DNA from 3 places in the Brevibacterium sp. Mu109 genome. Region 2 is predicted to be linked to each of the others. Evidence: predicted binding sites of a transcription regulator. Region 2 holds the regulator's gene; each other region holds the start of a gene.
The links. The regulator HrcA, encoded in region 2, represses chaperone genes, less so after heat shock. The targets are predictions, from matches to a motif close to TTNGCACTCGNNNNNNNCGAGTGCNAA.
Positions count from the first base shown of each region.

Region 1: a site for HrcA is predicted at 7,911-7,937, ahead of groES (co-chaperone GroES). Genes of this name have one in related genera too.
Region 3: a site for HrcA is predicted at 2,486-2,512, ahead of groL (chaperonin GroEL). Genes of this name have one in related genera too.

Region 1 is NZ_FXZF01000026.1:29,416-39,407, forward strand. Features, by position in the region: gene rsmI (16S rRNA (cytidine(1402)-2'-O)-methyltransferase) at 65-880, shown strand; gene metG (methionine--tRNA ligase) at 934-2,475, shown strand; gene BSP109_RS13815 (TatD family hydrolase) at 2,475-3,473, shown strand; gene BSP109_RS13820 (resuscitation-promoting factor) at 3,646-4,899, shown strand; gene BSP109_RS13825 (resuscitation-promoting factor) at 4,902-6,353, shown strand; gene BSP109_RS13830 (mechanosensitive ion channel) at 6,499-7,767, opposite strand; gene groES (co-chaperone GroES) at 8,106-8,399, shown strand; gene groL (chaperonin GroEL) at 8,479-9,992, shown strand, end outside.
Region 2 is NZ_FXZF01000022.1:43,173-53,164, forward strand. Features, by position in the region: gene BSP109_RS12940 (hypothetical protein) at 48-770, opposite strand; gene BSP109_RS12945 (endonuclease/exonuclease/phosphatase family protein) at 780-1,598, opposite strand; gene lepA (translation elongation factor 4) at 1,730-3,604, shown strand; gene hemW (radical SAM family heme chaperone HemW) at 3,607-4,842, shown strand; gene BSP109_RS12960 (DUF4870 domain-containing protein) at 4,835-5,347, opposite strand; gene BSP109_RS12965 (DUF3097 family protein) at 5,422-6,336, opposite strand; gene hrcA (heat-inducible transcriptional repressor HrcA) at 6,525-7,535, shown strand; gene dnaJ (molecular chaperone DnaJ) at 7,591-8,706, shown strand; gene BSP109_RS12980 (16S rRNA (uracil(1498)-N(3))-methyltransferase) at 8,703-9,563, shown strand; gene BSP109_RS12985 (PhoH family protein) at 9,643-9,992, shown strand, end outside.
Region 3 is NZ_FXZF01000005.1:123,923-133,914, forward strand. Features, by position in the region: gene BSP109_RS04660 (DUF1707 domain-containing protein) at 1-594, shown strand, start outside; gene groL (chaperonin GroEL) at 717-2,351, opposite strand; gene BSP109_RS04670 (LytR C-terminal domain-containing protein) at 2,536-3,192, opposite strand; gene BSP109_RS04675 (DUF3263 domain-containing protein) at 3,204-3,494, opposite strand; gene BSP109_RS04680 (aldehyde dehydrogenase family protein) at 3,615-5,081, opposite strand; gene BSP109_RS04685 (uracil-DNA glycosylase) at 5,334-6,029, shown strand; gene BSP109_RS04690 (threonine/serine exporter ThrE family protein) at 6,033-7,835, opposite strand; gene BSP109_RS04695 (amidohydrolase) at 7,877-9,169, opposite strand; gene BSP109_RS04700 (SGNH/GDSL hydrolase family protein) at 9,262-9,992, shown strand, end outside.

The DNA.
Region 1 (9,992 bases), on a different contig from region 2:
GCCAGCTCAGTCGGGCCGATCAGACGAACGAACAGGCGAACGATCAGAAGGCACAGGCCAGCTCGTGCTCGTCGGCACCCCCATCGGCAACCTGGGCGACGCGAGCCCCCGCATGCGCGAGGCGATCCTGGCAGCCGACCTCCTCGCCGCAGAGGACACCCGCCGCTTCCGCGCCCTCTGCGACCGACTGGAGCTGGCGCCCACCGCGAAGGTGCGCAGCGTCCACGACCACAACGAGGCCGACCGCGCCCGCGAACTGGCAGACGCGGTCGCCGCCGGCCAGCACGTCGTCCTCCTGAGCGACGCGGGCATGCCCGCGGTGTCCGACCCGGGCTACCGGGTCGTGAAGGAGGTCGCCGGAAGGGGACTGCCCGTGACGTCGGTGCCCGGGGCCTCGGCGGCGGTGACGGCTCTGGCCGTGTCCGGACTGCCCAGCGACCGCTGGGCCTTCGAGGGCTTCCTGCCCCGCAAGCCCGGCGAGCGCAGGCGTCTGCTCGCACAGCTCGCCCCCGAGCGCCGCACCCTCGTCTTCTACGAGAGCCCGCACCGGGTGGGCGATGCGCTCGCGGACATGGTCGCCGCCTGCGGCGCGGACCGCCCGGCCGTCGTCGCCCGCGAGCTCACCAAGCTCCACGAGGAGGTGCTGCGCGGCACGCTGGGCGAGCTGGCCCAGGCCGCGGCCGACGGCCTGCGGGGAGAGATCTGCATCGTGCTGGGTCCCGCTGCGGCCCAGGAGGCACCCGCGCCCGAGGCCGTCGCCGGCGAGGTCGCCCGCCTCACCGCCGACGGGGTCCGGGCGAAGGACGCGGCCGCCCGGGTCGCCGCGGCGCACGGGCTGCGGACCCGCGAAGTGTACGAGGCGTATCTCCACGCGGAGTAGGTGAGCGGCGCAGGTGGCAGAACGCCGCGCTGATCGTCGTAGACTGGCGATCTATGACCTTCTACATCACCACCGCGATCGCGTATCCCAACGGCACGCCCCACATCGGCCACGCATACGAATACATCGCGGCGGACACGCTCGCGCGCTTCCACCGGCTGGACGGTGAGGACGTCTACTTCATGACCGGCACCGACGAGCACGGTCTCAAGATGCAGCAGACGGCGGAGAAGGAGGGCATCACGCCGCGGGAGCTGGCGGATCGCAACGCCGCCGCCTTCCAGCAGCTGCAGGACTTCCTCGGCTCCTCCTACGACCGCTTCATCCGCACGACGGACGACGACCACAAGGCCTCCTCGCAGGCGCTGTGGCAGCGCATGGAAGCGTCCGGGGACATCTACCTGGACGCGTACTCCGGCTGGTACTCCGTCCGCGACGAGGCGTACTACCAGGAGGACGAGACGGAGCTGGTCGACGGTGAGCGCCGCTCCATCACGACCGGCACGCCGGTGACGTGGACGGAGGAGGAGTCCTACTTCTTCCGCCTGTCCGCCTACCAGGACCGCCTGCTGGACCTCTACCGGGAGCACCCGGAGTTCGTCGGACCGGACGTGCGCCGCAACGAGGTCGCCTCCTTCGTCGCCTCCGGACTGAAGGACCTCTCCATCTCCCGGACCACGTTCGACTGGGGCATCCCCGTGCCCGGCGATGAGCGCCACGTCATGTACGTGTGGGTCGACGCACTCACGAACTACCTCACGGGAGCGGGCTTCCCCGACGTCGACTCGGAGCGGTTCCGCGACCTGTGGCCCGCCGACGTCCACATCATCGGCAAGGACATCTCCCGCTTCCACGCCGTCTACTGGCCCGCGTTCCTCATGAGCGCCGGGATCGAGGTGCCCAAGCGCGTCCATGCGCACGGCTTCCTCTTCAACAAGGGCGAGAAGATGTCGAAGTCCGTGGGCAACGTCGTCGACCCCTACGACCTCGTGGAGTCCTTCGGCCTCGACACGCTGCGCTACTTCGTGCTGCGTGAGATCTCCTACGGCCAGGACGGCTCCTACTCCGCGGACGGCATCATCACGCGCAAGAACACGGACCTGGCCAACGAGTACGGCAACCTCGCCCAGCGCTCCCTGTCCATGGTCGCGAAGAACCTGGACGGAGCGATGCCCGCGCTGGTGGAACTCACTGCCGAGGACGAGGAGCTACTGGCAGCGGCCCGCGGCCTCCTGCCGAGGGTCCGGGGACACGTGCACCTGCAGAACCTCCACCTCTACCTGGGCGAGGCGTGGAAGGTGCTCTCCGCGGCGAACCGCTACATCAGCGCGCAGGAGCCGTGGAAGCTCAAGAAGACGGACCCGGAGCGGATGTCCGCGGTGCTCGCCGTCGTGCTCGAGGTGGTCCGGATCGTGAGCCTGCTGGTCCAGCCCGTCATGCCGGAATCCACAGGCCGCATCCTCGACATGCTGGGTGTCCCGGCCGACGCACGGACATTCGCGGACCTCGACGCACCGGTTCCCGCGGGCACGCAGCTGCCCGCACCCTCACCCGTGTTCCCCAAGCACGTGGAGCCCGTCGCGGAGGACGCCTGATGGCGGGGGCGGGCTCGAAGGCTGCGGCGACGGATCCCCAGCGGTCCGGTTCCCGCGCGGCGGGGGAGTACCCGCCGGTGCCGGAGCCGCTGCCGCACCCGATCGTCGACACCCACACGCATCTCGACATCTGCGCGGGGGCGCGCGGCCCGCTGCGCTCCGGTGAGCCGAAGCCCCAGAGGGAGCCCGGTGAGGAAGAGGCCTTCCCTCCTGTCTCCTTCTTCCACGAGACGGCCCTGGCCGCGGGCGTGACCCGCATCGTGCAGATCGGCTGCGAGATGGGATCGGCCCGCTGGACCGCGGACCTCGTGGCCACCGAGGCGGCTGCCGGCCGCGACTGGATGCTGGGCGGGGCCGCGATCCACCCGAACGAGGCGCCGCGCCTGGGTGCCGCAGGGGTGCTGGACGAATCGCTCACGGAGATCGAGGAGCTGTGCCGCCGCGACCGCATGCGCGTCGTGGGGGAGACGGGCCTTGACTGGTTCCGCATCGAGCAGGCCGAGGTCAACGGCGTGCCCGTGCCCGAGGAGAATGCCCGCCGCTTCCAGGAGGAGTCGTTCCGCGCGCACATCGAGATCGCGAAGCGGCTCGACCTGGCCCTGGAGATCCACGACCGCGAGGCGCACGACGACGTCCTGCGCGTCCTGCGCGAGGTCGGGGCGCCGGAGCGGACCGTGTTCCACTGCTTCAGCGGAGACGCCGCGATGGCGGAGATCTGCGCATCGCGCGGCTACTTCATGTCCTTCGCGGGGAACGTGACCTTCAAGAACGCCACGGGTCTGCGGGAAGCGGCTCAGCGGGTGCCGCGGGAGCTGCTGCTCACGGAGACCGATGCGCCGTTCCTCACGCCGCACCCCCATCGCGGCCGGCCCGGCGGGCCGTATCTCACTGCGGTCACGGCGCGACTCCTCGCGGAGGTCCGCGGGGAGGACCTCGCGCAGCTGTGCGAGACCGTCGTGGCCAACGCGGAGAACGTGTTCGGCCGCTGGGAGCTGTGACCTGCGGCTGCGGTGTCAGGCGGCTGTGAACGAGCCACGGAATCCGTGATCTGACGGGCCTGCAGGCGGTCGTGTGTGATCTGTGAGACGGGAATGTAACGGGGATTGCCACTTAGATAACGAACCGGTTACACTCATGCAGTCGTCGCATTCTCGATTTGATTGGAACACCGTGTTCTCTGCTCTGCGCAACCGGAAGGTGCAGATCGCCGGCCAGACCGTCGTCATCACGGCACTGGTAGGCGGCACCGCCGCATTCGTCGGCCTCAACAAGCAGGTCGATCTCACCGTGGATGGTGAGACCCAGCAGGTCCGCACCTTCTCGGACTCCGTCTCCGACGTCCTCGAGTCGAACGACGTCGACGTCGCGAAGGAGGATCAGGTGCAGCCCGGCGCGGACGCGGACGTCACGCGCGGGATGAACATCATCGTGAACACCTCCAAGGACATCGACCTCACGCTCGACGGTGTGACCACACAGGAATCGACGACCGGCAACACGATCGCAGAGGCGCTCGCGGACCTCGGCGTCGATCCGGAGGGCGCAGAGGTCTCCGAGGATCTCGACGCGACCCTGGCCGACGGTGAGAATTCCGAGTTCAGCGTCGTCACGCCCAAGACCGTCACGGTCGTCGCAGACGGCGACCGCACCCCCGTCGACGTCACGGCCGCCACCGCGCAGGACGTGCTCGACGAGGCGAACATCGAGCTGGGCGAGCAGGACACGGTCTCCACCCCACTGTCCGCTCCCGTCTCCGACGGCAGCGTCGTCGAAGTCCTCCGCACGGCCACGGACGAGAAGACGGAGACGGAGACCATCGCGAAGAAGGTCACGGAGAAGAACGACTCCTCCCTGCCCCGCGGTGAGAAGAAGGTCGAGACGGAGGGCAAGGACGGCAAGCGCGAGATCGTCTACTCCGTCACCACCGTCAACGGCGAAGAGGTCAAGCGCGAGAAGAAGTCCGAAGAGGTCGTCGAGGAGGCCAAGAACGAGGTCGTGCTCATCGGCACGAAGGAGCCCGAACCGGCTCCGGCTCCGGAGGACAACAGCGACGAGGGATCCGACGACTCCGGTGATGCGGGCGATTCCGGTGATTCCGGTGAGTCGGAGGAGTCCGGCGATTCGGGTGACTCCGGCGAGTCGGACAACGGTGATCGCAGCCCGATGACGACCGCGGAGATCAAGGCGATGCTGGGCGGTCCCGGCAGTCGCTGGTACAACATCGTCAAGTGCGAGTCGGAGTTCAACCCGCGGGCCGTCAACCAGCAGAACAACGCCCACTTCGGTCTCTTCCAGTTCAAGATCGCGTCCTGGCAGGGCGTGGGCGGATCGGGCAACCCGGCCGACGCCCACCCGCGTGAGCAGTTCAAGCGCGCGAAGATGCTGCAGCAGCAGTACGGCTGGGGTCAGTGGGCCTGCGCCTGAGCATGAGGGAAGCACCCTCCGCGTCCGGCGCGGAACACGACGTACAGCCCACGAGCGGCGGTGGCACAGCCACCGCCGCTCCGGCGGTTGCTGAGCCGGTGGTCGCGGCACCTCCGAGTGGGCCACCGCTGACCCGGCGCGAGGCGCTCGCACGCGAGCGTGCCGCGCAGGGCGGGGGACGCGCGGCACAGGCCGGGGGACGGGACCCGGTCGCGACTGCGATCCCGGCGCCGGCCTCGGCGGGGGTGACGGCGAGCACCGCGACTGCGACTGCGGGCGCGGACTCCACGCGGCCTCGGGCGCGGACAGTGCAGATCGTCGGCCAGGCAGTCGTGATCTCCGCTCTGGTCGCCGGCACCGGCGCGTTCGTGGGCCTCAGCACCCCCGTCGACCTCACCGTCGACGGCGAGACCGTGCAGGCCCGCACGTTCGGCGACACCGTGGCGGACGCACTCGCGGCAGAGGGCCTCGAGGTCCGCGACGGCGATCTGGTGCAGCCCGGCGTCGGTGCGGACCTGTCCCGCGGCATGGACATCGTCGTGAACACGGCGAAGGACGTCGAACTGTCACTCGACGGCCACGAATCGACGGAGACCACCACAGCCCAGACCGTCGGCCAGGCGCTCGCGGAGCTGGGGGTCGACCCGACCGGCGCGGAGGTCTCGAAGGACCTCGACGCGCCGCTCGACCTGGAGGCGGCCACCGGCCTGTCCGTCGTCACGTCCAAGACCGTCACCGTCCGTGCGGACGGCGAGACGATCCCCGTGGAGGCGACCGCGGCATCGGTCGGGGAGGTCCTCACCCATGCGGGCGTCGACGTGGCGGACACGGACTTCGTCACGGCGCCCCTGAGCGCGCCCGTGGTGACGGGCCAGAGCATCGGCGTCATGCGCACGGAGACCACGACGGAAGAGGTCGAGGAGACCATCGAGGCGCCCGTCGAGGAGAAGAAGACGGACAAGCTGCTCGAGGGGAAGAAGAAGGTCGAGGAGAAGGGCCGGGACGGCACGCGGAAGGTCGTCTACGAGGTCGGTGAGATCGACGGTGAGGAGATCACCCGCGTCGAATTGTCCGAAGAGGTCATCGAGGAGCCGGTGGAGAAGGTCGTGCTGATCGGCACGGGCGACCCGGAGGACCCGGACAGCTACGAGGTGCCGGCTGACGACGGGACGACGATGTCGACCGAGGACATCAAGGCCATGGTCGGCGGCCCCGGCAGCCCCTGGTACAAGATCGTGCAGTGCGAATCGGAGTTCAACCCGAAGGCCGTGAACCGGCAGAACAACAAGTACTTCGGGCTCTTCCAGTTCGGGATCCCCACCTGGGAGGGCGTGGGCGGCAGCGGCAACCCCGCCGACGCGAGCCCCCAGGAGCAGTTCATGCGCGCGAAGATGCTGCAGGAGCGCTACGGCTGGAGCCAGTGGGAGTGCGCCGGCATGGTCGGGGTCGGCTGAGGCCCGGCCTCCCCGCTCTCCTCCACCTCGTCGTCACGATCGCAGGTCCACCGCAAAGGGGGCGGGCCGCCCGGACTTCCGGATGGCCCGCCCCCTTTCCGGCGGGTGGCTCACTGCGCACTGCGGTGCGCGTCAGCCGACGAGGTCAGGCTGGCGGCCCGTTCGAGTGGCCGGCCGATTCGGCGGCGTCAGGACCGTCGGCCGGCTTCCGCTCTTCGAGCCGGTTGAGGGCGCGGGCTGCGGCATCGCGACCGCCGATCCCGAACGCCAGGGCCGCGGCGAGTGCACCGCCGACGACGATCGACCCGAAGGCGAGCGTGATGATCGAATCCGCGATCCCCATGAACTGCAGGCCCATCGCGACGAAGAGCAGCAGCGTTCCGTATCGGATCATGGTGGCGGCCGGGCGTGAACCGACCATGCGCGCCAGGAGGTTCGCGATGAAGAACCCTGCCCCGATCACGGCGGCACCGAACAGCACCCGTCCGCCGAGTTCGAGGATCTCGTTCAGAAGGACCGTGATCTCGGGGAAGCCCAGCGTCCGTGCGGCCATGATCGCGAAGAAGAGCAGGATCGCGACCTGTGCGACCTTGGCCAGGATGCTCGACACGCTGGTCTGCGAAGGCTCCACGCCGAGCTGCGCGGCGAAGCGGTCGGTTCCCACGCCGTGCAGGATGTTCTCCAGCAGAGTGCCCGCGAACTTGGCGATGAGCGCGCCGATCCCCAAGAGGATCGCCGCCGCGAGGACGAGTGGGATCGCGGCGAGGATCATGTCGAGCATCGCGGTGGCGGGATCCGAGATCGCCGAGATCCCGAGGATCTGCAGTGCCGAGATGGACACGACGATGAGGATCAGTGCGAAGGCGGTCGTGGAGATCGCAGACGTGATGCGGGCATTCGTCTGCGCGGCCTCGGCCGCGCTGGGGGCGGAAGACGTGGTCGCGTCCTCGTCGCGGTCGGTGGGCTGAACGGGGGAGCTGCCGCCGGCCGTGCGCGCACGACCGACGAGTCCTGCGAAGTCGATCCGGCCGATCGTCGCGTCGAGCAGCTGCTTCACGATGCGTGCGAGGACGAACCCGATGAAGAAGACGAATCCGGCCCCGACGATGTTGGGGATGAAGCCCAGCGCGGTGCCCAGGAGATCCTGGACGGGCCGCAGGACCTGCTCGAGTGCGAAGACCTGCAGAATCGCGATGAGTGCGAACAGCCACACCAGCAGGGAGGCGATCTGGCCTATCGAATTGCCGAGCGATTCTCCGTTGCCGTCACTCCTCTGCAGGAGTGGAACTCTGGTGACCAGTTTCTTGAGCACCCATTTCACGGCCCAGGCCACGATCCACGCGACCAGTAGGATTGCAATGACTGCAATGGCCTTCTCCAGTAGTGCTGCCCAGTCGAATGATTGCAGGTCCATTGAGTCTCCTCAGGAAAGCTGACGTCGTCGGTGACGCATTCGGTGCGACGGCGGGATGATGACCGCCGGTTTTCACACTACCTGCTTCTATATCTGTCAGCGATACCTGCTCGGTAACAGGTCAGGGGCGGTGCGAGAAGCGGCTGGCACTCGGGTTGACCGAGTGCCAGCACCTCACTAGAGTTCTGATTAGCACACGCACCACGTGAGTGCTAGAAGTGCGCAATCGGCATCGCAGCCCGGCACCCGCGACGACGGGCCGCGACATACGCCCCACCCGGGGTGTGCCGTCCCGGCGCACGCAGTCACGACATACCTATTAAGGAGAGTGTCCGCACATGTCGGTCTCCATCAAGCCGCTCGAAGATCGCATCGTCGTCCGTCAGGTCGAAGCTGAGCAGACCACCGCTTCCGGTCTGGTCATCCCCGACACCGCCAAGGAGAAGCCCCAGGAGGGCGAGGTCGTGGCAGTGGGCCCCGGCCGCGTCGCCGACAACGGCTCGCGCATCCCGCTGGACGTCCAGGTGGGCGACAAGGTCGTCTACTCGAAGTACGGCGGCACGGAGCTCAAGTACAGCGGCGAGGAGTACCTCGTCCTGTCGGCTCGCGACGTCCTCGCAGTCATCTCCTGACTCCCTCGCGCGTTCGTGAACGCGCACTGCAGCACATTCGCTGATACGTACTCACTCCAGAGGGAGGAAGAACTCAGATATGGCAAAGACCCTTCAGTTCGACGACGAGGCGCGCAAGGCCCTCGAACGCGGCGTGAACGTCCTGGCGGACACCGTCAAGGTGACGCTCGGACCTCGCGGCCGCAACGTCGTCCTCGACAAGGCGTGGGGCGCACCGACCATCACGAACGATGGTGTGACCATCGCTCGTGAGATCGAGCTCGACGACCCGTACGAGAACCTCGGCGCTCAGCTGGCCAAGGAAGTCGCGACGAAGACGAACGACGTCGCCGGCGACGGCACCACCACCGCCACCGTGCTCGCACAGGCGCTGGTCCACGAAGGCCTCCGCAACGTGGCGGCCGGAGCAGCACCCAGCCAGCTCAAGGCCGGCATCGAAGCCGCAGTCGAGGCCGTCGAGGCACGTCTGCGCGAGAACGCCCGCGAGGTCGACGGCTCCGCAGAGATCGCGCACGTCGCGGCTCTGTCGGCGCAGTCGCAGGAGATCGGCACGCTCATCGCCGACGCCTTCGACAAGGTCGGCAAGGACGGCGTCATCACGATCGACGAATCGCAGGCATCCTCCGTCGAACTCGAGTTCGCAGAGGGCATGCAGTTCGACAAGGGCTTCCTGTCCCCGTACTTCGTGACGGACGCGGATCGTCAGGAAGCAGTCCTGGCCGATCCGTACATCCTCATCAACCAGGGCAAGATCTCGAACATCCAGGAGCTGCTCCCGGTGCTCGAGAAGGTGCAGCAGGCCGGCAAGCCGCTGTTCATCGTGGCCGAGGACATCGAGGGCGAGGCCCTCTCCACGCTGGTCGTCAACAAGATCCGCGGCATCATCAACGTCGCCGCGGTCAAGGCGCCCGGATTCGGCGATCGTCGCAAGGCGATCCTGCAGGACCTCGCGACGCTCACCGGCGGAGAGGTCGTCACGCCCGACATGGGCATGAAGCTCGACCAGGTCACTCTCGACCAGCTGGGCTCGGCGCGCACCGTCACCGTCACGAAGGACGCCACGACCGTCGTCGACGGTGCAGGCTCCGATGAGGACGTCGCCGGACGCGTCGCGCAGATCCGCTCCGAGGTGGAGAACACCGATTCGGACTGGGACCGGGAGAAGCTCCAGGAGCGCCTGGCGAAGCTGGCCGGCGGCGTGGCCGTCATCAAGGTCGGTGCAGCCACGGAGGTCGAGCTCAAGGAGCGCAAGCACCGTGTGGAGGACGCTGTGTCCGCTACGCGCGCTGCGATCGAAGAGGGCATCGTCCCCGGCGGCGGCTCCGCGCTCATCCACGCTGCGAAGGCGCTGGATGGCACGGACCTGGGCCTCACGGGCGACGCGGCCACCGGTGTGGGCATCGTCCGCCGCGGCGTCGTGCAGCCGCTGCGCTGGATCGCTGAGAACGCGGGCCAGGACGGCTTCGTCGTCGCGAACAAGGTCGCAGAGCTGGAGCCCGGTCAGGGCTACAACGCAGCGACAGGCGAGTACGGCGATCTGATCGCCGCCGGCATCATCGACCCGGTCAAGGTGACGCGCTCCGCCATGCGGAA
Region 2 (9,992 bases):
ATCGTACAGGATGAGCCGCGATTCGAGCGAACCGCAGCCGGTCGAGATCAGTCCGTGCGGACGGAGTCGACGACGGCGGAGAATCGATCCATCGGCATGACGGCGCCCTCGCGGCGGACGGCGGACGGCTCGATCCGGATGATCCGGTCCAGGCGCACCTCGGAGGGCCTCTTCTGCGAGTCCCACTCACCCGTGCCGATATTGATGTACGGCGTGCCGTGCTCATCGGTGCGGGTGTCGCCCACTCCGCCGGGGACGTTGTCCTTGCTCGTCAGCATGAGCCCCAGGAGCCACGCGCCGTCGCGGCCGATGAGGAGGATCGGGCGGTCCTTGCCCTGTGAGTGGTCCTCTTCGTAGGGGACCCAGCCCCACACGACCTCGCCGGGATCGGGGCTGCCGTCCAGGTCCGGTGAGTAGACCGGCTTGATCCGACCGCGGAAGTCCCCCGGGTAGCCCCCGGCCGGTCGCTTCGGGAAGCGCTGAGCGGGCTTGGGACGAGCGGCGCGACGCGAGCGGGCGTGCTCCGCGCGCTGATCGGCTCCGGTCCGACCTCCGCGGGCACCCCCTCCAGCGCGGGCCCGTGGGTCGTCGTGCGGGTTTCCTCCGCGCCGGCTGGAGCGGGTGGGTTCTGAGGAGGACGTGTCGCCGTTCCGAAGCAGCGAGTCGACGGCACGCAGGACGGACGTGTCCTTCCCCGACCTGCGCATGTAGCCGATTCCCTGCCGAACGCCGACGCGCACGGCGCGCTGGGCGAGGCTCTTCCAGTTCATGCCGTCAGCCTACTCGTCGGTATCCCATCGCAGGAGCGCCTGGACCGGGAAGTGGTCACTGGGGAACCTCCCGTCGCGCGCGAACGTGTTGGTCCCCGCCGCGGTCGCAGCGAGACCGCCGGAATGGAGGAGCCAGTCGATCCGTCGCCCGCCCCGCCGGACGCCCCGATAGAAGTGGAAGGTGTCGACGTCCGCATCGAGCACCGCAGCCTCGGGCGCGCTCAGTGCGGCGTCCGCGAGAGTTCCGTCCGCCGTGAGCATGCGGTGCAGGTCGTGGTCCTGGTCTGCGTTGAAGTCGCCGGTGACGACGACCTCCCGGTGCTGCGCGAGGGCCTCGCGCGCTCCGTCGAGCAGCATGCGCGCGGCGTGGGGGCGCGCGCGATCCGACCGATGGTCGACGTGGACGTTGAGGAGCCGGAAGCGGCGTCCTCCCACCCTGTCGCGGAAGTCGACGCGGGTGATGGTGCGCGGATGGGACGACCCCCACGACCGCGACCCCGGGACATCGGGGGTCTGCGAGATCCAGCTGACGTCGACCGACTCAGCGTCCAGGCGCCGGGTGTCGAAGATGACCGCGGTGAACTCCCCGTCGTTCCCGCCGGCGCGCCCCTCGCCCACCCACGCGTAGTGAGAGGGCAGGCGTCCCACGAGTCCCTCGAGCTGATCCAGGACGCCCTCCTGCGTGCCGATCACGTGCGGAGTCTCGGCAGAGAGGAGATCGGCCCACAGCGGGAGGCGCTCGGTCCAGGGGTGCCCATCACGGGCCGGGTATCGGAGGTTCGCCGTCATGACGGACAGGAGTCGACCGCTCGGGCGCAGGAGGCTCATGCGTGCAGGGTAGCCGGAGTCGCGCGCCGCGCGCGTGCAAGCGCACCACCGCTGGTCGCGGCGGTTCGCGGGGGGTCGACGATCGTGGGAGAATGAGGCTTTGATTCGAATGAGAGGACGTCGGAAGACACATGGCACCTCAGGTGAGCGATGAGTCGCGGAAGCGGATCGATGTCGCGGCGACCCCGCCGGAACTGCTCCGGAACTTCTGCATCATCGCCCACATCGACCACGGGAAGTCCACACTGGCGGACAGGATGCTCCAGATCACCGGAGCCGTGCAGCCCCGCAACATGAGGGCGCAGTATCTGGACCGCATGGACATCGAGCGCGAGCGCGGCATCACGATCAAGTCGCAGGCCGTCCGGATGCCGTGGGAGGTGGACGGCACGCCGTACGCCCTCAACATGATCGACACCCCAGGCCACGTCGACTTCACGTACGAGGTCTCACGATCGCTCGCCGCATGCGAAGGCGCACTGCTGCTGGTGGACGCGGCGCAGGGCATCGAGGCGCAGACGCTCGCGAACCTCTACCTCGCCATGGAGAACGACCTCACGATCATCCCGATCCTCAACAAGATCGACCTGCCCTCCGCGCAGCCGGAGAAGTACGCACTGGAGATCGCGAACCTCATCGGCGTCGACCCGGACGACGTCCTCCGGGTGTCCGGCAAGACCGGAGAAGGCGTGGAGGACGTGCTCGACCGCATCGTCGAGCAGATCGACGCGCCCGTCGGCGACGCGGACGCGCCCTCACGCGCGATGATCTTCGATTCCGTCTACGACACCTATCGCGGCGTCGTCACGTACGTGCGCGTCGTCGACGGTCAGTTCTCTCCCCGGGAGAAGGTCGAGATGATGTCGACGGGCACCGCGTACGAACTCCAGGAGATCGGCGTCTCCTCCCCGGAGCCCGTCCCCTCGAAGGGATTGGGCGTCGGTGAGGTCGGGTACCTCATCACCGGCGTCAAGGACGTGCGCCAGTCGAAGGTCGGAGACACGGTCACGAACTCCCGCAGGCCCGCGGAGCAGTCCGTGCCCGGCTACGCGGACCCCATGCCGATGGTGTTCTCCGGCCTGTTCCCGATCGACGGCTCGGACTATCCGGTCCTGCGCGACGCGCTCGACAAGCTCAAGCTCAACGATGCATCCCTCGCGTACGAGCCGGAGACGTCGACGGCGCTGGGCTTCGGCTTCCGCTGCGGGTTCCTGGGCCTCCTGCACCTCGAGATCATCCGTGAGCGGCTCGAGCGCGAGTTCGACCTCTCGCTCATCTCCACCGCACCCTCCGTCGTGTATCGGGTCGTCATGGAGGACGGCGCGGAGCACACCGTGACGAACCCGTCCGAATACCCGGAGGGCAAGATCAAGGAGGTCCACGAGCCGATGGTGCGCGGGACGATCCTCACGCCCAGCGACTATGTGGGTGCAGTCATGGAGCTGTGCCAGGGCAAGCGCGGCCAGATGCTCGGGATGGACTACCTGTCCGAGGATCGTGTGGAGCTGCGCTACCGACTGCCGCTGGCGGAGATCGTCTTCGACTTCTTCGACGCGCTCAAGTCGCGGACGAAGGGGTATGCCTCGCTCGACTACCAGGACGACGGCGAGGCGTCGTCGGATCTGGTCAAGGTCGACATCCTGCTGCACGGCGATCACGTCGATGCGTTCTCCGCCATCGTGCACAAGGACAAGGCCTACTCGTACGGGGTGTCGATGGCGGGCAAGCTCCGCGGCCTCATCCCGCGCCAGCAGTTCGAAGTGCCCATCCAGGCCGCCATCGGCTCGCGCATCATCGCGCGCGAGACCATCCGCGCCATCCGCAAGGACGTGCTCTCGAAGTGCTACGGCGGCGACATCAGCCGCAAGCGCAAGCTGCTGGAGAAGCAGAAGGAGGGCAAGAAGCGCATGAAGATGGTGGGCAGCGTCGAAGTCCCGCAGGAAGCCTTCATCGCCGCGCTGTCGTCCGACGACTCCGCGCCGGACAAGAAGTCGGACAAGAAGTAGGAGTGCCTGCTCAGCCCGAAGGGGATGTCCCGCCGCTGGACGGCGGGCTGCCGGACGCCGCGCGCGCACGAGCGGGCCGCGACACCTTCAGCGCCTACGTCCACGTCCCGTACTGCCGGGTGCGGTGCGGGTACTGCGACTTCAACACCTACACGGCGGATGAGCTGGGACCGGGTGCCAATCGCGCGGACTACCGCGATCAGCTCTCCCGTGAGATCGCACTCTCCCGTGACGTGGTCGCAGACACGCCGCTCACGGGCCGCTCCTTCGACACGGTCTTCTTCGGCGGCGGCACCCCGACACTCCTGCCGGCGCAGACTCTTGCGGGCGTGCTCGACGACCTCCGTGCGGGGTTCGGGCTCGCCGCAGGCGCTGAGGTGACGACAGAGGCGAACCCGGACAGCGTGGACGCCGCATACCTGCAGACCCTCGCCGATGCGGGCTTCACCCGCGTGTCGTTCGGCATGCAGTCAGCGGTTCCCCACGTGCTGCGTACCCTGGACCGCACGCACGATCCAGCGCGCATCGGCGAGGTGGTCCGGGCGGCGCGGGCCGCCGGGCTGGATGTGAGCCTCGACCTCATCTACGGCACTCCGGGGGAGTCCCCGGCCGACTGGCGCACCAGCCTCGAAGCGGTGCTCGAGCATCAGCCCGATCATGTGTCCGCGTACTCGCTCATCGTCGAACCGGGAACGCGCATGGGCATGCAGGTCCGCCGCGGTGAGCTGCCGATGCCCGACGAGGACGACCTCGCGGAGAAGTATGAGCTCGCGGACGAGCTGCTCGCCGAAGCCGGGCTCCGCTGGTACGAGGTGAGCAACTTCTCGACCGGGGACCGCACGCGGTGCGAGCACAACCTCGCCTACTGGCGGAACGCCGACTGGTGGGGCTACGGTCCCGGCGCCCATTCGCACGTGGGCGGAGTGCGCTGGTGGAATGCGAAGCACCCCCGGGCGTGGGCGGATCGCCTGGGCCGGGGCGACTCGCCCGCAGTGGGGCGAGAAGTGCTCGACGATGACACCCGTGCACTCGAGGATCTGATGCTCGCCGCACGCATCGACGGGGAGTTCCCCCTCGACCGCCTGGCGACGTCAGCCCGCCCGCACATCAGCCGGTTGCTCGCGGACGGGCTGCTCGCGCCGCAGACCCTGGCGCAGAAGAGGATCCACCTCACCCTGCGGGGACGGCTGCTCGCGGACGGGATCGTGCGGATCCTGTCCGATCACCTCCTCACCTGATGATGTCGATGACGAAGGGGATCCGGTACATCTGGCCGTTGTAGGCCTTGACGGCGGCGATGATCTGGAACACCCAGCCGGTGATGACGACGAGCGGCAGCAGGATGAAGCCGATGAGCACGAACATCAGCAGTCCGGAGACGAACCCGGCGATCAGCAGCATGATCTGCAGATTCAGCGACTGCCGCGTGTGCTCGCGGACGAACGGCGAGTCGTCCTTCTTGATGAGGAAGATGATGAGCGGGACGATCGCACTGACCAGCAGCGCACCCAGGTGCGACAGCAGCGCGAGCGTCTTGTCGTCCTGCGACGCCCTCCAGTAGCCCGCGGAGCCGTCTCCGTAGGCGGCGGCCGGGTGGGGCCCGCGCAGGGGCGGAGCGCCGGGTGCGCCGTACGCACCGGGTCCCGGGTGTGCGCCGTAGCCGGCAGGACCGAAGCCGTCCGCCCCCGGCTGCGGGCCGTACGCGCTCTGGTCGTCGTGAGGGGATCCGTACGGGGTGCTCATGGGAGCTCCTTCGTGTGGTGAGGTGGATGCTGCCCGGTGTGTGACCGCACGCACCATCCTCTCATCCGCGCGGATCAGTGGCGGTTGACGGTGACGAAGTCGATGAGCTCCTCGACGCGGCCGGACAGCGCCGGCTCGACATCGGCGATCGTGGTGACGGACCGCAGGATCCGCACCCAGGCACGGGCGACGTCGCGGTGATCCGCGTGGTCCCAGCCGATCCGGCGCAGCACGCCCGTCTTCCAGTCCTCGCCTCGGGGGACCTGCGGCCACCCTGCGATGCCGACGACGGAGGGCCTGACCGCCTGCCAGACGTCCACGAAGGGGTGACCGATGACGCGCACGTTGCCCGCCCAGGCGGGGTCCCGCATGACCCTGTCCGCCAGGCGCATCTCCTTGGTGCCCCGGATCATGTGATCGGCGAGGACGCCCACCCGGTGGTCGGCGTCGGGGCCGAACTCCGCGATCTGCTCCGGCAGGTCGTCGAGGCCCCCCAGCGGTTCGACGACGACGCCCTCGATCCGCAGGTCCTCGCCCCAGATGCGCTCGACGAGCTCCGCGTCGTGCTTCCCCTCGACCCAGATCCGCGAACCGCGCGCCACACGGGCGCGGGCTCCGGCCACCGCACGAGACCCGCTCGCGGTCCGTCCCGCCGTGGGTCCGCCGCGCGAGCCGGAGCCGGCGCCGCCGGCACCGCTTCCCGCGCGGGTCTGCTGCGGACGCGGCTCAGGACGGACGATCGAGCATGCCCTGCCCTCGACGAGGTAGCCGGGGCCCAGTGGGAAGGACGCGCGCCTGCCGCGCCGGTCCTCGAGCACCATCGCGATGCCGCCCGGCGCCTTCTCGACGCGGACGACGGCTCCGACGTAGCCGGTCTCCACGACCTCGACGACGAGGCCCGGATCGGCGGGGATCTGGGGAAGTGACGGGCGTCGATGCGTCCGGCCTCCGGACAGCACATCGGGCCCGTAGCGATCATGGAAGGGCATCGGATCAGGCTAGCCAGACGTCGCGGCGGCGGACCGGAGGCGCGCCGGAGCCCGACCGCACGACGTTCCTCACAGGCCTCCCGGTGGAGGACGCGAGCCTCAGCGAGTAGCATTGGCACTCGTACATCTCGAGTGCCAGAGGCGCACGCCCGGAGTCACGCCTGACCCACCGGGGGGAAGGAGGAGCAGTGAACGACGACCGTCGAGCGCGGGTCCTCCGTGCGATCGTCGAGGACTACGTGTCGACCAACGAGCCCGTGGGCTCGAAGGCTCTCGTCGACCGCCACCGGCTGGGCGTCTCATCGGCGACCATCCGCAACGACATGGCGGCGCTGGAGCAGGACGGGCTCATCGCACAGCCGCACACGTCCGCCGGTCGGATCCCCACTGACAAGGGCTACCGGGCGTTCGTCGACCGGATCGACGAGATCAAGCCGCTGTCCGCCGCAGAGAAGCGTGCCGTGGCGCGCGTCCTCGAGCACCCCGTGGATGTCGACGACATCCTCGATCGGACTGTGAGACTCCTCTCACAGCTCACCCACCAGGTCGCCCTGGTGCAGTACCCGCGACTCTCACGGGCCAGCGTCCGCCACATCGAGTTGGTCGACATCGGCCCGTCCCGCCTCCTGGTGGTGCTCATCACCGATGCGGGGCAGGTCGAGCAGCGCCTCGTCGACACCGGCGCTCCGGTGACGGAGGAGGAGGTGGCGCTCCTCAGGTCGCTCTTCCTCTCGGCCCTCTCCGGTGTGCCCGTGGGCGACGTCCCGCGGTACGCGGCGACGATCGATGCCCGCCCCGAGCTGCGAGGCCCGGCGGCCGCCGTCGGATCGGTGCTCGCGGATCTCTCCCGCAGCTTCCGCACGGAGAGGCTCGTCATGGCGGGCACTGCGAACCTGGCCCGCGCCGGTCGCGACCTGGGCGAGCACATGGGACCGCTGCTGGAGGCGTTCGAGGAGCAGGTGGTGCTGCTGCGACTCCTGTCCGCCATGGCCGCGGACGGCCCCGACGTCGCCGTGAGCATCGGCACGGAGAACCCCCTCGACTCCTTCGCCTCGACATCCGTCGTCGCGACCAACTACGTTGCGGAGGGTGTCGAAGCGCGCATGGCGATCGTCGGGCCCACCCGCATGGACTACCCCACGACGATGGCAGCGCTGCGCGCAGTCGCGAAGTACATCTCGACGATCCTGAGCGACTGACCCACCACGACACAATCGACCGCGCCCCTGCGGCGCACTAGGAGAACCGACACCGGTGAGCGATCACTACGAAACCCTGGGCGTGTCTCGCGACGCGAGCGCAGCGGACATCAAGAAGGCCTATCGGAAACTGGCCCGCGAACTCCACCCGGACGTGAATCCGGGCCGCGAGGACGAGTTCAAAGCGGTCTCGCTCGCCTATGACGTGCTCTCCGACGACTCCAAGCGGAGGAACTACGACCTGGGCGGCGGTGACAACGGCCAGGCCGGTGCCGGTGCCGGGTTCGGCGGATTCTCCGACCTGTTCGAGACGTTCTTCGGCGGCGGCGCGGGCGGCGGCCGTCCTCAGCCGGCCTCGCGCACCCGTCGCGGCAAGGACGCGCTCGTGGCCCTGCGCGTCGACCTGCGGACGGCCGCGTTCGGCGGCACCGCGGACGTCGAGGTCGTCTCGGCCGACGTCTGCGGCACGTGCGACGGCAAGGGCACCCGCGAGGGCACCGACGTGCGCACCTGCACCCTGTGCGACGGCCACGGCTCCGTCCAGCAGATGACGCGCACGCTGCTCGGCCAGATGGTGACGAACCAGACCTGTCCCCAGTGCGGCGGATACGGCACCGTCATCGAGGACCCCTGCCAGAGCTGCCACGGCGACGGTCGCGTCAGGGCGGAGGAGACGATCACGGTCAAGGTCCCGGCAGGCGTGCGCGACGGCAACCGCATCCAGCTGTCCGGCCGCGGAGAGGTGGGCCCCGGAGGCGGTCCGCGCGGCGACCTGTACCTCGAGGTGATCGTCGAGGAGCACCCCGTGTTCACGCGGGACGGCTCGGACCTGCGCTGCACGCTCACGATCCCGATGACGGCGGCCGCTCTGGGCGCCACGATCCCGCTCGAGACCTTCGACGGCGAGCAGGGCGTGGACGTGCGCGCCGGTGCGCAGACGGGCGACACGATCCGTCTCAAGGGGCTCGGTGCGCAGCAGCTGCGCCGTGACGGCCGCGGAGACATCTTCGTGACGCTCGCGGTGGAGACGCCCACAGCGCTCACGGCGGAGCAGCGGGAGCTGCTGGAGAAGCTCGCGGAGGCCCGCGACGAGACCGCGCCCACCGGCAGCGCCGGAGAGACGCGCCACGGACCGTTCTCGCGGCTGCGGGAACGCCTGGCCGGTCGATGACCCACTCGGTCTTCCTCGATCGGGACCTGCCCGAGGCGCACGCCGGGGCCGAGGTCCCGGTCGCCTCCGCCGTCGCGCACCACATCCGGGTGTCCCGGATCGCGGCGGACGAGGAGTTCGACCTCGTCGACGGCGAGGGCCGCAGACTGCGCGTCGTGCTCGTAGCGCAGGCGGAGTCGGACACCGCGCCGGACGCAGCCCATGAGGCGGCCCGATCCGGACGGGGGAGGCGCAGGTCCCGCACGGAGGCGGCCGGACCGCTGGCAGTGCAGGTCATCGCCGTGACCCATGAGTCGATCGGCTCCCCGGAGCTCGTCCTCATCCAGGCACTGGCGAAGGGCGACCGCGACGAGCAGGCGATCGAGTCCGCGACGGAGATCGGAGTGGACCGCGTCGTGCCGTGGGCGGCGGCCCGGTCGATCGCGGACTGGCCCTCCCGCAAGGAGCAGAAGCAGACCGCCCGGTGGCAGGCCCTGCTGGACTCCGCGACCCAGCAGTCGCGACGGGCCCAGGCTCCCTGCCTCGAGCCGCTGGTGCGCGGGCGGAAGGTGCTCGCGACCCTCCGCGACGACGACCTCGTGCTCGTGCTGCACGAGGACGCGACCGAGCACCTCGCCGACGTGCTCGACGGGCTCCGCACCGAGTCTGCGGACGAGGGCTTCGGCCGCCTCGTGCTGGTGGTCGGGCCCGAAGGGGGCATCTCGCCGGAGGAGCTCACGGCCTTCCGCGATGCGGGCGCCCGACCCGTCCTCCTGGGCCCGACCGTGCTGCGCGCATCCTCCGCCGGTCCCGCCGGGCTGGCGCTGGCCCAGGTCGCGCTGGGCCGCTGGCGATCGAGCACGTCCCCGCGTCGGTAGAATCGGGACGGGTACCGCGCTCCGCGGTGCCGCGCGATCGGAAGGACACCCCCTGGAACCCACGCCACAGCAGACGACCGTGCGCCTCGCACTGCCCGAGGACCTCGACCTCGTCGCGTTCTTCGGCCCCGCAGAGGCGAACCTCGAGGCGCTCGAACGGCTGGCGCCCGGAGTCGACGTGCACGTGCGCGACCGGGACATGACGCTGCGAGGCGACGAGGACTCCGTCTCCGCACTCGTGCGCACGATCGGTGAGCTCAAGCGGCTGCTGGCGGCCGGGGCGCTCATCGACCCGGACACCGTCGCCCGCGTCGGCGCGTTCGACCCGGATGAGGAGTCCGCCGCGGACGTGCTCGGCGCGAGCATCCTGTCGACGCGGGGGAAGACGGTGCGGCCGAAGACGTTCGGTCAGCACGAGTACGTCCGGGC
Region 3 (9,992 bases), on a different contig from region 2:
GACTCCCTGTCCGATCTGGTCCTGGACGCCCGCCCGATCGACCCCGACTCGGACGAGGGCAGGGCGCTGGACCGGGGCACAGCGCCGGAGACCGGCATGGTGCGCACCGGTGCCGCTCCCGGTGCCAGCGGCACTCTGTCGCGCGGCGCATCCCACGACCCGCTGTCGCCCCCTCTGCCCCAGACCTATGACGAGATCGACATCGCATCACGCGAGCACTATGCGAAGATGCTCCGCGCGAGTCTCAGCAGCTTCGTCGGAGCCAGCGCGATCACGACGCTCGTCTGGCTGGCGGTGGGACTCTTCAGCGGAGGATTCTCCCTCTTCTGGCCGATCTTCGTCATGCTGGGCACCGGCATCAACGTCATCTCCACGATCAGCTCGCGACGACGGACCATCGAGGACCGTCGACGGAAGCTCACGCGGCAGGCCCGGAAGCAGCGAGAACTCGACGCGGGCCCCGGCACGTACGGCGGCGGAAGCGGCCCGCGCTCACGCAGCGATGAGCGCCGCGAGATCCGCCGGAAGCGGACTCGTGCAGACGACCAGGACCCCGGCGAGCAGGACCTCGACGACTCCGACGAGCGCGGCTGAATGACGAAGGGCGGGAGCGGTTCCGTGTGGAACCGCTCCCGCCCTTCGTCCGGGCGATCAGCTTCTGGCCGATCAGCCCTGACGACGTGCGGCCCGGCGTTCAGCCGGTCCGCTGCAGGGGATCAGAAGCCCATGCCGCCCATGTCTCCCATGCCGCCCGAGGGATCGGCCATCGGAGCAGCCGGCTCCGGCTTGTCCGCGACGACCGCTTCGGTCGTGAGGAACAGGCCGGCGATCGATCCGGCGTTCTCCAGTGCCGAACGAGTCACCTTGACCGGGTCGTTGATGCCCGCGGCCAGCAGGTCCTCATAGTTCCCGGTCGCGGCGTTGAGGCCGTGCCCGGCGGTGAGGCCGCGCACCTTCTCCGCCACGACGCCCGGCTCGAGCCCGGCGTTGAAGGCGATCTGCTTGAGCGGAGCGTCGATCGCAACCTTCACGATCGATGCGCCGGTCGCCTCGTCGCCCTCGAGGGACAGCGAGTCGAACGCGGAGAGGCCCGCCTGGATGAGAGCCACGCCGCCGCCGGCGACGATGCCCTCGTCCACTGCTGCCTTCGCGTTGCGCACTGCATCCTCGATGCGGTGCTTGCGCTCCTTGAGCTCGACCTCCGTCGCCGCGCCGGCCTTGATGACGGCCACGCCGCCGGCCAGCTTCGCGAGGCGCTCCTGGAGCTTCTCGCGGTCGTAGTCGGAGTCCGATGCCTCGATCTCCGCACGGATCTGCGAAACGCGTCCCGCGATCTCCTCGGAGTCGCCGGCGCCCTCGACGATCGTGGTCTCGTCCTTCGTCACGACGACCTTGCGCGCCGTGCCCAGGAGGTCGACCGTGGCGTTCTCGAGCTTGAGGCCCACCTCTTCCGCGATGACCTGACCGCCGGTCAGGATCGCGATGTCGGCCAGCTGCGCCTTGCGGCGGTCGCCGAAGCCCGGAGCCTTGACGGCGACGGACTTGAAGGTGCCGCGCATCTTGTTGACGACCAGCACGGCCAGGGCCTCGCCCTCGACGTCCTCGGCGATGATGAACAGCGGCTTGCCTGACTGCTGCACCTTCTCGAGGACCGGGAGCAGGTCCTTCACGTTCGAGATCTTGGAGTTGGCGATGAGGATGTAGGGATCCTCGAGCACCGTCTCCTGGCGCTCCGTGTCAGTCACGAAGTATCCGGAGATGTAGCCCTTGTCGAAGCGCATGCCCTCCGTGAGCTCGAGCTCCAGGCCGAAGGTGTTCGACTCCTCGACGGTGACGACGCCTTCCTTGCCGACCTTGTCGATCGCTTCCGCGATGAGCTCGCCGATCGCAGGGTCACCGGCGGAGATGCCGGCGGTCGCAGCGATCTGCTCCTTCGTCTCGACCTCGGTGGCCGAAGCGAGCAGCACGTCGGAGACGGCGCGAACGGCCTTCTCGATGCCGCGCTTGAGGCTCAGCGGATCCGCGCCGGCTGCGACGTTGCGCAGGCCTTCGCGGACGAGCGCCTGTGCGAGCACGGTCGCCGTCGTCGTTCCGTCACCCGCGACGTCGTCCGTCTTCTTGGCGACCTCCTTGACGAGTTCCGCACCGATCTTCTCGTACGGATCGTCGAGTTCGATCTCCTTGGCGATGGAGACGCCGTCGTTCGTGATCGTGGGTGCGCCCCACTTCTTCTCCAGGACGACGTTGCGACCGCGAGGCCCCAGCGTCACCTTGACTGCGTCGGCCAGCGTGTTGAGGCCGGTTTCAAGGCCGCGACGGGCCTCTTCGTCGAATGCGATGAGCTTTGCCATAGTGGCTTGCTGCCTCCCTTTTCGGGGTGGATGTGCTCCTCACGTCGACATGCCCGCGACGGCGGGGCTCCGTCCACTGCTCCATTCCGCAGGGGCCGGGACCCTCAGTGTCGAGAGAGGCTCACGCTCTACTTTTAGCACTCGGCACTCGAGAGTGCAAAAAAGTTCCGCCGTCGGCGAACGGTCAGGGCTGTGCGCCCTCCGCGCCCTCGCCGCCAGCGCCCTCATCCGGGACTGCGGCGCCCTCGCCCTCGGACTCCGCCGCTCCACCCTCGGAACCGGGAGGCCCCTGCTCGGCGATGTCGGAGGTGATGACCGCGGTGAGGTCGGACGTGAACTCCGCCGACTCCTCGACCTGCTCGATGCCCAGCTCCGCGGCCAGGGCCGTCGCGTGGTCCTCGTGGGCGGGGTCCGCGTAGAAGACGGTCGACGTCGTGTCCGGGGTCGCATACGTCGTCGTCTCCGCGATCGTCCAGCCGTTCGACTCCACCGCCTCGGAGTACTCCGCACCCGCACCGTTCACACCGGAGCCGTTGTAGATCGCGACGGAGACCTCGGTCTTGTCGACCTCCGGCACCGCCTCTTCGGTCTCCTCCGCCGGCTCCCCGCCGGGAGACTCCGTCTCCTCCGCAGCAGGCGGCTGCGCCACCTGCTCCTCGGGACCCGAGAACGATGAGCGGATGATGTTGAAGACGCCGATCACCAGCAGCACGGCGACGACGGCGATCACCGCGATCACCACATAGGCACCGCGCATGCCCCCGCCCGTCTCCTTCCGGTGCGCACCACGGCGCCCGGTGGGAGGGAGGCGGTCGAATTCGTCTTCAGGGTATGAGGCCACGGGCCAGCTCCTCAGCGTGCGATGCGTGCGTCCGACCGGCTGCGCTGCCGGGAGTCGCGGATTCGGCGCAGACGCTTGATGAGAATGGGGTCGTGCGAATAGGCGTGCGGGTCGTCCAAGAGGACGGCCAGCCGCTGGAAGTAGGCGCCTGCGGACAGGTCGAAGCGCTCCCGGATCGCGTGGTCCTTCGCACCGCCGTAGGAGTACCACGTGCGCTCGAAGTCGAGGATCGCCGCATCGAGCTCGTTGAGCCCGTCGCCGTCACCACCGTGCGCGTCCTGCGCGTCTGCCTTCTGAGTCAATGGACACCTCCTCCGTCGCAGAGTCTACCTGCGGAGAACACCGCTGTGATTTCCCCACTCCGACACCGAGGCGCCGGTCACCTGCGGGGTGACCGGCGCCTCGGCGAGGGTGGGACTTCGTCAGCGCAGCTTGACGTTGATCTGCTTGATCTGCGTGAAGCCCTCGAGCATGCCTTCGAGCGACGCCTCGCGGCCCAGGCCGGACTGCTTGAAGCCGCCGTAGGACTGGCCGACCATCTGGGCACCGCCCTGGTTGATCTGGACCCAGCCCGACTGGATGCGGTTGCCGGTCGACAGCGCGCGGTCGATGTCCTTCGAGAAGATGAACGCCGCCAGGCCGTACTCGCTGTCGTTCGCCATGTCCACGACGTCGTCGACGTCCTTCCACGGGATGACGGAGAGGACGGGGCCGAAGATCTCCTCCTGGCTGGTCTGCCAGTCGTTGCGGGCGCGCGAGAAGATCACCGGCGCGTGGTAGAAGCCGGGCTCGCCGACCTCGAGCGTCTTGCGGCCGTCGTAAGCGATCTCGACGCCGTCCATCGACTCACCGATCTCGATGTAGCTCTGGATCGTGTCGAACTGCTTCTGCGAGTTCACCGCACCGATGTCGCTGGCCTCATCCCGCGGGTCGCCGACCTTCATCGTCGAGACGCGGTCCACGATCTTCTGCAGGAACGAGTCGTAGATGTCCTCATGGAGGAACAGACGCGAACCGGACGTGCACGACTGGCCCTGACGCGCGAAGCGGGTGGACAGCACCACCTGGTCCGCGACCTCGTCCAGGTCCGAATCGGGGAACACGATCGTGGGCGACTTGCCGCCCAGCTCCATCGACGTGTGGGCCAGTCGGCGACCGGCGACCTCGTTGATGTGACGGCCCACCAGAGTGGACCCGGTGAACGAGACCTTCGCGACGTCCGGGTGGACAGCCAGGCGCTCACCGATGACGGATCCCTTGCCGGTGACAATGTTCAGCACGCCTGCCGGGAGGATGTCCGCGATGATGCGGCCCATCTCGAGGATCGTGAGCGGAGCGTCCTCTGCGCACTTCAGCACCAGCGTGTTGCCGGCCGCCAGCGATGCGGGGGTCTTGTACCCGGCGATCATGAGCGGCGAGTTCCACGGCAGGATGCCCGCGACGACGCCCAGCGGCTCACGACGGGTGTACTGCAGCTGATCGTCCCCGGCGGGCAGGACGACGCCCTTGACCTCACCGGCAATGCCGCCCATGTAGCGGAAGAGGTCGACGAGCGTCTGCGCTTCGGGGCGCGCCTGCGTGCGCAGCGCGTTGCCCGTGTCCAGCGCGGTGAGCTGCGCGAGGTCCTCGATCTTCGCCTCGAGCGCGTCCGCGGCACGGAGGATGAGCTTCTGACGCTCCTTGAAGTGCATCCCAGCCCATGCGGGGAACGCCTTCTGCGCCGCTTCGACGGCACGGTCCGCGTCCGCTTCCTTACCGCGCGGGATGGTGGCGATCACGACGTTGCGGTCGATCGGGGTGATGACGTCCGACGTCTCCCCGTCGATCGCGTCGACCCATTCGCCGCCGATGAGCATCGGATAGTGCTTCTTCTCCGGGAACCCGGTCATTGCGCCTCCTTGAAAGCGATCGCTTCGAGCATTCGTCTCTGAACCAGTTCGAGCATATCCACGCAGGCGCGCAGACGCGATCCCCGTCCGGTGCACAGGCCCGCACACCGGGTGTGCGACGGGGCCTTCTACCGTGCGCGGGGCGGGCCGCAGACCGACACAGAGCGGGCACCGGGTCGCCGACCCGACCAGGAGCCGCACCGCACTCCGGGTGATCGCATGCCGGCTGCGCCGTCGCCGTAGTCTGGTCGCATGAGCTCACCAGTATCCCTGGACACCCTCGTGGCCCCCGACTGGGCGCAGGCACTGGCCCCAGTCGAACCCACGATCCATCGCATGGGCGAGTTCCTGCGGGAAGAGGTGCGGGCCGGTCGCGGGTACCTCCCGGCAGGCGAAGACGTCCTCGCCGCGTTCCGCGAGCCCCTCGCCGAGGTCCGTGTCCTCATCGTCGGGCAGGACCCCTATCCGACTCCGGGCCACCCGATCGGGTTGTCGTTCTCCGTCGCCCCCGATGTCAGACCGCTGCCCCGGTCGCTCACGAACATCTACCGGGAACTGCACGAGGACCTCGGCATCCCACCCGCCGGGACCGGCGACCTCCGCCCCTGGTCGAGTCAGGGCGTCATGCTGCTCAACCGCTGCCTCACCGTCGCACCGGGCTCGCCCGCCTCCCACCGCCGCCGAGGCTGGGAAGAGGTGACCGACCGCGCCATCGAGGCGCTCGTGGCCAGGCGCACGGAGCAGGGGGCTCCGCTCCTCGCGATCCTCTGGGGCCGGGACGCCCAGTCCCTGGGACCGCGGCTTGCGGACATCCCCCGCATCGAGTCCGCGCACCCGTCCCCGCTGTCCGCCTCGCGCGGATTCTTCGGGTCACGGCCGTTCTCGCGTGCGAACGCGCTGCTCGAGGAGATGGGAGCACCGCCGGTCGACTGGCGGCTGGATGCCTGAGGTTCAGTACCGGTTCTCGGTGTCCGTGGGGGTGCTGCGGTCGAAGCTCGCGGTATCCGCGGTCTCCGCCTTGTCCACCGCCGTGTCGACGGCCTTCGCGCGCCGGCCCTGCCCGTACGGCATCCAGGTCGCGAGGAACGTGCCGAACACCGCGCCCACAGCGAGCGCAGCGTTCACGGTGAGGGCGGTGAACAGCGACGAGAGCCCCTGGGCGAGCCCGACAGACTCCTCCGGCTGCACGATGAGGAAGGCGGCGTTGAAGATCGACAGGCCGGACAGCAGCGGGTAGATGCCGGGGACCACGAGCGCGATCGCCGGTGCGCCGAACCGCAGGGCCACCGGACGGGCGAGGAGGCCCACGAGCGTCGCGGACACGAAGCTCGTGAGGATGCCGTTCATCCCGGCGACCAGGCAGGCGACCATGACCGCGAAGCCCGCGAGCCCGATCACCGCCGCGGGGATGATCAGACGCTTCTGCGCCTGCATGCCGATCGCACCGCCCGCGGCGACGAGCAGCGCGGCGACCAGCGACAGCAGGGTCGTGAGGAACTGGGTGCCGGTGCCGGGCAGGATCACCTCGATCGTGCGCAGGCCGGCGGCCCGTCCGATCATGATGCCCGCGGCGATGCCGGCGACGATCGCGGCGAACGTCAATCCCACGGAGATGGCCCGACCGGATGCGGTGAGGGGGAACTCCGTGAGCGCGTCCTGCACCGCGGACACCAGCGCCATGGTCGGCAGCAGGAGGATGATGCCCGCCGCGACCAGGAACTGCGGTCTGGCGATCACGTCGAGCGTCGCGGCCCCCATCGACAGGACCGTGATCGTCGTGGCCTGGATGACGGTGATGAAGAAGCCGGGCATCCCCGTGCGGTTCAGCAGTGCGCCGAACCGCTGATTGCCGATCGCGATGAAGAAGCCCAGCAGTGAGGACATGAGCGAGCCGCCCACCAGGTTCACGACCCCGGCGACCAGCGCGCCCCAGGCGATGTCGACCAGCCATTCCGGGTAGGGGCGCTTCTGCTTGCGGATCGCGTCGAGCCGTTCGCGGGCGCGCTCGTAGTCGATCTTGCCGTCGACCAGGTCGGTCACGAGCGCGTGGAAGGCGGACAGCTTCGCGAAGTGGACGGAGTCCTCGCGGTTGACGCGCATGACGGTGACCATCCGGCCCTCGGGGTCGGTGTAGTGCACCGTGAGCGAGTTCGAGGTCAGGTCCACCTCCGCCGTCGACAGTCCGCAGGCGGTGCACGTCGCGATGACCGACACCTCGACGTCCTGTGACGAAGCACCCGCGCGCAGCATCATCTGCCCCATGTCGACCGCGAGGTCGAGGATCATCCGCGCCTCGTCCTCGCTCTTGGCGGACGCCTGCACGGGTGCGGAGTACGGCGTGCCCCGCAGCACCGCGACGATCGGGATCGGCTGGGTCGTGGGTGACGGGTCCTCGACGATCTTCTCCACCGCCCGCCGCGCGATCCGCTGGGCGGCGCGCGCCGCGCTCGTGGCGTTCCCCGACCCCGACTGCTTCGATCGGCCCAGCAATCCGCTGACCCGTGCCCGCTGCGACCCCTGCGCATCCGCGCCCGAGGTCCCGGACCGCGCCCGCTGCGAGCCCACCCTGCGCGTGGCTGCCGTCCCGGCCTCGGAGGGCGGGAGGTGACCGCCGGTGGGCGCCGTGCCGGCCTCCGACTGCGGCAGGCGCCCGCCCGTCGGAGCGGTGCCCGCCTCACCGCTGTGACCGGTGGGATCGATGGGGCCGGTGGGAGGAATCGCCTCAGGGGACCCTGAGCCCTGCTCAGGGTCCACGCGCCTCGAGTGTGAGGTGCTGCGGGGGCTGTCGTCCTCGGTCACTGCGTCCTGCTGCCTCCTGGCTCTGCGATGCGAGTGGTGCCGAACGGGTCGGCGACCTCTCCCATCCCCGTCGATTCGTCGTAGTGGAAGACCTCGCGCCCGTCGACGAACACGCGGGCGGCACGCGCGTCCAGCTCGAGCGGGTCCTGCGTCCAGAGCGCGAAGTCCGCGTCGAGGCCCGGTGCCAGAGCGCCGACGCGATCATCCAGCCCCATCATGACAGCAGGATTGATCGTGAGGGATTCGAGTGCGACCACCGGGTCCAGGCCCTCCTTCACCGCCAGCGATGCCTCATGGATGAGGAAGTTGATGGGGATGACGGGATGGTCGGTCGTGAGCGCGATGCGCACGCCCGCATTCGCCAGTGCCGCCGGAGTCGCCAGGGTGCGCTCGCGCAGCTCCACCTTCGACCGGCTCGTCATGAGCGGCCCGACGATCACGTCGATCCCCTTCTCCGCCACGAAGTCCGCGAGGACGTGCCCCTCCGTGCCGTGGTTGATGACGAGGCGGTAGCCGAACTCCTCGGACAGCCGGATGGCCGTCGCCATGTCATCGGCACGGTGGCAGTGCTGGTCCCACACGAGGTCGCCCGCGAGCACTGCGGCGAGCGTCTCCTTGCCCAGATCGCGGTCGAAGGGCTTCCCCTCCGCCTCAGCATGGGCCCGCGCCGCCACGTAGTTCTGCGCGCCGACGAACGCCTCGCGCAGCGCCGCAGCCACCCCCATGCGGACGGACGGCAGACGGCCCTGGTCGCCGTGGACGCGCTTGGGGTTCTCCCCCAGCGCGGACTTCACGGACACGTCCTCACGGATCACCATCTCGTCGACCACGCGGCCCCATGTCTTGATCGCCGTCGTGCGACCGCCGATCGGGTTGCCCGAGCCCGGCTTGATGACAGCACTCGTCACTCCGCCGCGCAGCGCATCCTTGAAGCCGAGCTCCGCGGGATTGATCGCATCGAGCGCACGCAGCGCGGCACCATTGACGACCGTCATCTCGTTCGTGTCATCACCGGACCAGCCCTCGCCGTCCTCGTGCACGCCCAGGTGCCCGTGGGCCTCCACGAGGCCCGGGGTCAGCACCATCCCGGCACCGTCCACGACGTCGATGCCGTCCGGGACCGGGACCTCGGCGGCGGTGCCCACGGCAGCGATGCGGCCGGCGCGCACGATCAGCACGCCGTCGTCGATGGGCGCGGCCCGACGGCCCGCGGCATCCGCGACGGGAAGGATGCGGGCACCCACGACGGCCAGGTCTCGCACGGTCGGAACGGGTACGGATCGATACACGGCGCCTCCTGTGTGGCGATGCTGCGCTGGACTGGATCGGTGGTGACCCAACGATCCGGTGGTACCTCAACGGTATCGTCCGGAGTGGCCCGATGGCTCCCCTCACCACCTCGATCAGGAGGCAGATCACAGTGGCAGCACGCTTCTCACGCTACGTCGCGATCGGCGATTCCTTCACGGAAGGACTCATGGACTTCGCCGCCGATTCCGAGCACACCGACCCCGGCGACGGGTTCCGCGGATGGGCGGACCGGCTCGCCGAGCAGCTCGTCACCTCGCCGGCTGGCTCACCCGACCTCGCATACGCGAACCTCGCGATCCGCGGCCGCCTGGCCGACCAGGTGCTGACCGAGCAGCTGCCGAGAGCCCTCGAACTGGCACCGGACCTCGTGAGCATCGTCGCCGGCGGCAACGACTGCCTGCGTCCATACACGGACATCGACGCGCTGGCGGGAGAGATCGAATCCGCTGTCGTCCGGCTGCGCGAGGCCGGGGTCGAGGTCCTCATGGCCACCGGCTACGACACGGAGACCGCGTCGCCCCTGCTGCGTGCGGTGCGGTCCCGCGTCGCCATCTTCAACAGCCACCTCTGGACGATCGCCCAGCGGCACGGCTGCCACATGCTCGACCTGTGGGGCCTGCGCGACCTCTACAGCTCTGAGATGTGGGCCGACGACCGCATCCACCTGAGCGCACTGGGGCACGAGCTCGTGTCACGGCAGGCACTCGCGACGCTCGAGGGCACGGCGGCCACGCGCCGCGGCTTCGCGATGCCGGAGCGGCCAGGGCGTCCCGTGCGGCAGGCGGTGGCCGAGGAGACGAC